Regions from separate parts of the Cytobacillus sp. Bva_UNVM-123 genome, predicted to be linked through region 1. Evidence: a T-box and tRNA genes for the amino acid it is inferred to sense, from the RefSeq annotation. Region 1 holds a T-box; the other holds one or more tRNA genes.

Region 1 (3,401 bases):
CGGTCCCATGAACATTTCATAAAGACGTAAAGTATCAGCACCATGACTATGAATAATATCATCAGGGTTCACAACATTCCCTTTAGATTTACTCATTTTTTCGTTTCCTTCTCCAAGAATCATTCCTTGATTAAACAGCTTTTGGAATGGTTCCTTCGTATGAACAACCCCAATATCATATAAAACCTTATGCCAGAAACGAGCATATAGAAGATGTAGAACTGCATGCTCAGCACCACCGATATAAATATCGACTGGAAGCCATTCTCTTAATTTTTCGGCATCTGCCAATGCCTCAGAATTATGTGGATCAATATAGCGTAAATAGTACCAGCAGCTTCCTGCCCATTGTGGCATTGTATTCGTTTCCCGACGGCCTTTTTTACCTGTCACAGGATCCACAACATTGACCCACTTCTCAATATTCGCAAGTGGAGATTCTCCTGTACCAGATGGTTTAATTTCTGTTGTTTTAGGCAATAGAAGTGGAAGTTCTTCTATAGGTAAAGCTGACATTGTTCCATCTTCCCAATGAATGATAGGAATTGGTTCACCCCAATAACGTTGGCGGCTAAATAGCCAGTCGCGTAAACGGTAAGTAACTTTCTTCGTTCCTACGCCCTTTTCTTCCAACCAAGAAATCATTTTTCCAATTGCTTCTTCTTTATTTAAGCCGTTTAGGAATCCTGAGTTTACGTGCTCTCCGTCACCAGTGTATGCTTCCTTTTCTATATTTCCTCCAGCAACCACTTCAACAATTGGAAGTTCAAATTTCTTTGCAAAATCATAATCTCGTTCATCATGGCCTGGAACTGCCATAATGGCACCAGTTCCATAGCTAGCTAACACATAATCGGCAATCCATATTGGCATACGTTCGTTATTTGCAGGGTTTATTGCATAGGCACCCGTAAAAACGCCTGTTTTTTCTTTTGCTAAGTCTGTTCTTTCAAGATCACTTTTACTTTTAATTTTATCAATATAAGCAGTAACTGCTTCCTTTTGCTCAGCTGTTGTAATTTTATCAACTAAATCATGCTCAGGGGCTAACACAGCATATGTTGCTCCAAATAGAGTATCCGGACGAGTTGTAAAAACAGTAAACGTATCATCATGTCCTTCAATTTGGAAGGCTACTTCTGCCCCTTCTGAACGACCGATCCAATTACGCTGCATTTCTTTAAGGCTGTCTGGCCAATCGAGTAAATCTAGATCCTCTAGTAGACGGTCGGCATATTTAGTAATCTTTAATACCCACTGTCTCATTGGGCGACGTTCAACTGGATGGCCGCCACGCTCACTCTTCCCATCAATAACTTCCTCATTTGCTAAAACGGTTCCAAGAGCGGGACACCAGTTCACAGCGACTTCATCAATATAAGCAAGCCCCATTTCATAAAGCTTAATAAAAATCCACTGTGTCCATTTGTAATACTCAGGAGCCGTTGTATCCACTTCTCGGTCCCAATCATATGAAAAGCCAAGTTCCTTAATTTGACGACGGAATGTATTAATGTTCTTCTCGGTAAATTCAGCTGGGTCATTTCCTGTATCAAGCGCATATTGCTCAGCTGGAAGTCCGAATGCATCCCAGCCCATAGGATGGAGGACATTATACCCTTGCATCCGTTTCATCCGGGAAACAATATCGGTAGCTGTCATGCCTTCTGGGTGACCAACATGAAGACCTGCACCTGATGGATATGGAAACATATCTAACGCGTAAAATTTACGCTTACCCTTCTCCTCACTCGTTTTAAATGTTTTATTTTCTTCCCAAACATTTTGCCACTTCTTTTCAATCTCTTGATGATTGAAATTCATTTCATTTTCCTCCTAATCCTAATCAAAAATAAAAAAACTCTCATCCCCAAAAGGGACGAGAGGATTATGTATGAATCTCCCGCGGTACCACCCACATTAGTGACAATGTCACTCGCTTCATTATCCTTAACGCGGAAAACGGCAAGTATTACTCATTGTTCACACTTGCAGCTCAAAGGCGAGTTCATGACGTGCCCGACTGACTTGCACCATCCGTCAGCTCTCTAAAAACGGGCTTAACAATCACTACTACTCCTTTTCGTAGCACATCGTATTTATATTCCAAAGTTAAAACTTTGTACATTTTTTTGCAGTTATTTAAGAAAATGAGAAAACAGATGAATCGCTTTATTACATCACTATTTCGCAAACATTATCAAGCCTTTATTGATTAGTGCTATTGTATAAAATTTCCCACAAAGATGCAAGTGACCCTTCAGACTGAAAATTTTATCTCTATACTATGCATTTTAGTCATAAATGTGAACTAAGATGCTGACGCTAATTCTTTCTTTTTCTTTATTTTTTTGTCATAGAAAATGGTCGTAAATATAGAAATGAGAAGTAATCCAATAATAATGATAAAAAGGATTGACATCCCATATAGATCAACTAAAATTCCTCCAAGCAATGGCCCAACCATGCGTCCACCTGTTGCTGTACTGTTCACGATTCCTTGATAAAAACCTTCTTTTCCTTTAGGGGCTAGATCATTGGCAATAGTTGGAATAGCAGGCCATACGAGCATTTCGCCGATCGTTAAAATGATCATTGCAGCCAGAAAAGCAGTGAAATGTTCCGCCTTCGCAATAACAGCAAACGAAACAATAAAAATAATGATTCCGACATTAATCTGAGTCTTCAAAGATTTAATACCGCGTACAAAGAAGCTTACGAGAGGCTGTCCAAGTACAATTAATGCTCCGTTAACTGTCCAAAGTAGACTATATTGTCTTAAAGAAATATTAATCTCTTGGGTAAATGCTGCAATGGTCGTCTGCCATTGAACATACCCCACCCAACATAATAAATAACCTGTACATACTATTAATAAAGCATATAGCTTAGTATGGTCTTTAACTGCTCGTTTCTCTTGTAAAACGGAAGAATGTGATATTGAATCAGCTTCAATTCCTCTGTACCCCCAAAATGCAATGAGGAGAAAAATGATAAACATGAACGTATTAGCAATAAAGATAAGCTGAAAAGAATAAGAGGCAACAAAGCCGCCAAGTGCTGAGCCGATAGCTACACCAAGATTTTGCGCAACATACATTGCGTTAAATGGCTTTCTTCCGCCTTCCTTCCATACGGACCCAGCCATTGCATACATAGAGGGAAAAATAATGCCTGAGCCAAAACCGATAATTGTCAAAAAGATAACATAGGTTGGCCAGCCATGCCAAAAAGTTAAGCAAATTAATGCAGAAACCGTAATGCCAATTCCAAGCAGAACTGATTTATATCCTCCGATCTTATCGAAAAGGATACCCCCATATAAATTTCCGATAACTGTTGCCCCAGAATTCAACATGAGAACAATCCCAGCAACTGATAAAGATTTTCCTAAATGATCG
Region 2 (3,401 bases), 1.4 Mb from region 1:
CCTGCAATCCGAACTGAGAATGGTTTTATGGGATTGGCTTAACCTCGCGGTCTCGCAGCCCTTTGTTCCATCCATTGTAGCACGTGTGTAGCCCAGGTCATAAGGGGCATGATGATTTGACGTCATCCCCACCTTCCTCCGGTTTGTCACCGGCAGTCACCTTAGAGTGCCCAACTGAATGCTGGCAACTAAGATCAAGGGTTGCGCTCGTTGCGGGACTTAACCCAACATCTCACGACACGAGCTGACGACAACCATGCACCACCTGTCACTCTGTCCCCCGAAGGGGAAAGCCCTATCTCTAGGGTTGACAGAGGATGTCAAGACCTGGTAAGGTTCTTCGCGTTGCTTCGAATTAAACCACATGCTCCACCGCTTGTGCGGGCCCCCGTCAATTCCTTTGAGTTTCAGCCTTGCGGCCGTACTCCCCAGGCGGAGTGCTTAATGCGTTTGCTGCAGCACTAAGGGGCGGAAACCCCCTAACACTTAGCACTCATCGTTTACGGCGTGGACTACCAGGGTATCTAATCCTGTTCGCTCCCCACGCTTTCGCGCCTCAGTGTCAGTTACAGACCAGAAAGTCGCCTTCGCCACTGGTGTTCCTCCACATCTCTACGCATTTCACCGCTACACGTGGAATTCCACTTTCCTCTTCTGCACTCAAGTTCCCCAGTTTCCAATGACCCTCCCCGGTTGAGCCGGGGGCTTTCACATCAGACTTAAGGAACCACCTGCGCGCGCTTTACGCCCAATAATTCCGGACAACGCTTGCCACCTACGTATTACCGCGGCTGCTGGCACGTAGTTAGCCGTGGCTTTCTGGTTAGGTACCGTCAAGGTACCGGCAGTTACTCCGATACTTGTTCTTCCCTAACAACAGAGTTTTACGATCCGAAAACCTTCATCACTCACGCGGCGTTGCTCCGTCAGACTTTCGTCCATTGCGGAAGATTCCCTACTGCTGCCTCCCGTAGGAGTCTGGGCCGTGTCTCAGTCCCAGTGTGGCCGATCACCCTCTCAGGTCGGCTACGCATCGTGGCCTTGGTGAGCCGTTACCTCACCAACTAGCTAATGCGCCGCGGGCCCATCTGTAAGTGATAGCAAAAGCCATCTTTCAGCTTTTCCTCATGGGAGGAAAAGAGTTATCCGGTATTAGCTCCGGTTTCCCGAAGTTATCCCCGTCTTACAGGCAGGTTGCCCACGTGTTACTCACCCGTCCGCCGCTAACTTTTGGGAGCAAGCTCCCAAAAGTTCGCTCGACTTGCATGTATTAGGCACGCCGCCAGCGTTCGTCCTGAGCCAGGATCAAACTCTCCAATAAGATGAGACTTCCTTCGCGGGGTGTTTTTCCCCGTGATGGTTAGTCGAATCAATCGGGTATTTACGGGCAGTTATCCGCAAGGATATTACTGCGCGTTAATACGCGATAAGATGTGAGTTGATTAGCTCATAAATTGTCTTTTCAAAAAAGACTAAAGAATAACGTTGACGTTTTTGTTCGTTCAGTTTTCAAAGAACAAGGCTACTGATTACAATTTATCATTGTTTTTCAGTAAGTTGTTTTTACTCCATCACTCTAAAGCGACTTTTCAATGATAACATGTTTGAAATATCATGTCAACAACTTTTTTGTTTTTTTGGTGGAGCCTAGCGGGATCGAACCGCTGACCTCCTGCGTGCAAGGCAGGCGCTCTCCCAGCTGAGCTAAGGCCCCGTAAATTTAGTGGTCGGGAAGACAGGATTCGAACCTGCGACCCCTTGGTCCCAAACCAAGTGCTCTACCAAGCTGAGCTACTTCCCGAAAAAACAAACGCGCCCGAAAGGAGTCGAACCCATAACCTTCTGATCCGTAGTCAGACGCTCTATCCAATTGAGCTACGGGCGCAATATAATGGTGCCGAGAACCGGAATCGAACCGGTACGGTAGTCACCTACCGCAGGATTTTAAGTCCTGTGCGTCTGCCAGTTCCGCCACCCCGGCACATTATGGAGCGGAAGACGGGATTCGAACCCGCGACCCCCACCTTGGCAAGGTGGTGTTCTACCACTGAACTACTTCCGCATATTATGAAAAGTGCGGGTGAAGGGAGTCGAACCCCCACGCCTCGCGGCGCTAGATCCTAAGTCTAGTGCGTCTGCCAATTCCGCCACACCCGCATATTTAAAGTGGTGAGCCATGCAGGATTCGAACCTGCGACCCTCTGATTAAAAGTCAGATGCTCTACCGACTGAGCTAATGGCTCAAATTCAAAGTTTTAAAAACTGAATTTTGATAGTAGTAATAAATATGCTCCAAAGCCCTTTGGTCTTTGTCGCAGATTTTAAAAGCTTACCATTCGTTGAAGAAAAGCTTCGTGGCTGTAATCTTTTAAAATCTGGTGCCGGCCAGAGGACTTGAACCCCCAACCTACTGATTACAAGTCAGTTGCTCTACCAATTGAGCTAGGCCGGCATATGAAATATATGTTTAGAATTTAAATAGCATTAGTATATGTGCGGCAAATCCCTGTGTGATTTGTTGCAGATTCCTCCAGCTAGCTATTCGAGGACGTAAAGCTCCGGACTGCAAGCTTCCAGAATCCTCTACCAATTGAGCTAGGCCGGCTCATTATGGTGGAGGATGACGGGATCGAACCGCCGACCCTCTGCTTGTAAGGCAGATGCTCTCCCAGCTGAGCTAATCCTCCATATTAAAAGCTTAGCGGCGTCCTACTCTCACAGGGGGAGAGCCCCCAACTACCATCGGCGCTGAGAAGCTTAACTTCCGTGTTCGGGATGGGAACGGGTGTGACCTTCTCGCTATCGCCACTAAACTTTTTATTAAATTGAGGTTTCGTTCCCTCAAAACTAGATAATAAGAAGAAGAAAGAGTAATCTTAAAGCGTGTCCAGCTCCAGTGCCTAGGGGCTCGAGGTCTTAAGCCAATCCGTCAAGAAGGTTAAAGTACAACCTTCTCGCCGTCTCGTCTTAAGCTTGTCGCCCCTAAGCAAGGCACTTCCGCTTTTCGTTTTTGGTTAAGTCCTCGACCGATTAGTATTTGTCAGCTCCACGTGTCACCACGCTTCCACCTCAAACCTATCAACCTGATCATCTTTCAGGGGTCTTACTAGCTTGCGCTATGGGAAATCTCATCTCGAGGGGGGCTTCATGCTTAGATGCTTTCAGCACTTATCCCGTCCGCACATAGCTACCCAGCTATGCCTTTGGCAAGACAACTGGTACACCAGCGGTGCGTCCATCCCGGTCCTCTCGTACTAAGGACAGCTCCTCTCAAATTTCCTGCGCCCACGACGGATAGGGACCGAACTGTCTCACGACGTTCTGAACCCAGCTCGCGTACCGCTTTAATGGGCGAACAGCCCAACCCTTGGGACCGACTACAGCCCCAGGATGCGATGAGC

What was found. A T-box is a leader RNA that pairs with one kind of tRNA and senses whether it is charged. The one in region 1 lies ahead of leuS (leucine--tRNA ligase), so its partner is inferred to be a tRNA-Leu.
Region 2: it has a tRNA-Leu gene. The T-box ahead of leuS (leucine--tRNA ligase) is inferred to sense a tRNA for this amino acid. The anticodon was not compared.

The regions. Positions count from the first base shown of each region.
Region 1 covers NZ_CM177772.1:3,934,304-3,937,704, forward strand. Annotated here, with positions in the region: gene leuS (leucine--tRNA ligase) at 1-1,824, opposite strand, end outside; T-box leader at 1,873-2,096, opposite strand; gene KDN24_RS20200 (MDR family MFS transporter) at 2,312-3,401, opposite strand, start outside.
Region 2 covers NZ_CM177772.1:103,167-106,567, reverse strand. Annotated here, with positions in the region: rRNA gene KDN24_RS00550 (16S ribosomal RNA) at 1-1,321, opposite strand, end outside; tRNA gene KDN24_RS00545 (tRNA-Ala) at 1,639-1,714, opposite strand; tRNA gene KDN24_RS00540 (tRNA-Pro) at 1,725-1,801, opposite strand; tRNA gene KDN24_RS00535 (tRNA-Arg) at 1,812-1,885, opposite strand; tRNA gene KDN24_RS00530 (tRNA-Leu) at 1,893-1,981, opposite strand; tRNA gene KDN24_RS00525 (tRNA-Gly) at 1,988-2,062, opposite strand; tRNA gene KDN24_RS00520 (tRNA-Leu) at 2,076-2,157, opposite strand; tRNA gene KDN24_RS00515 (tRNA-Lys) at 2,168-2,243, opposite strand; tRNA gene KDN24_RS00510 (tRNA-Thr) at 2,377-2,452, opposite strand; tRNA gene KDN24_RS00505 (tRNA-Val) at 2,612-2,687, opposite strand; rRNA gene rrf (5S ribosomal RNA) at 2,697-2,813, opposite strand; rRNA gene KDN24_RS00495 (23S ribosomal RNA) at 3,011-3,401, opposite strand, start outside.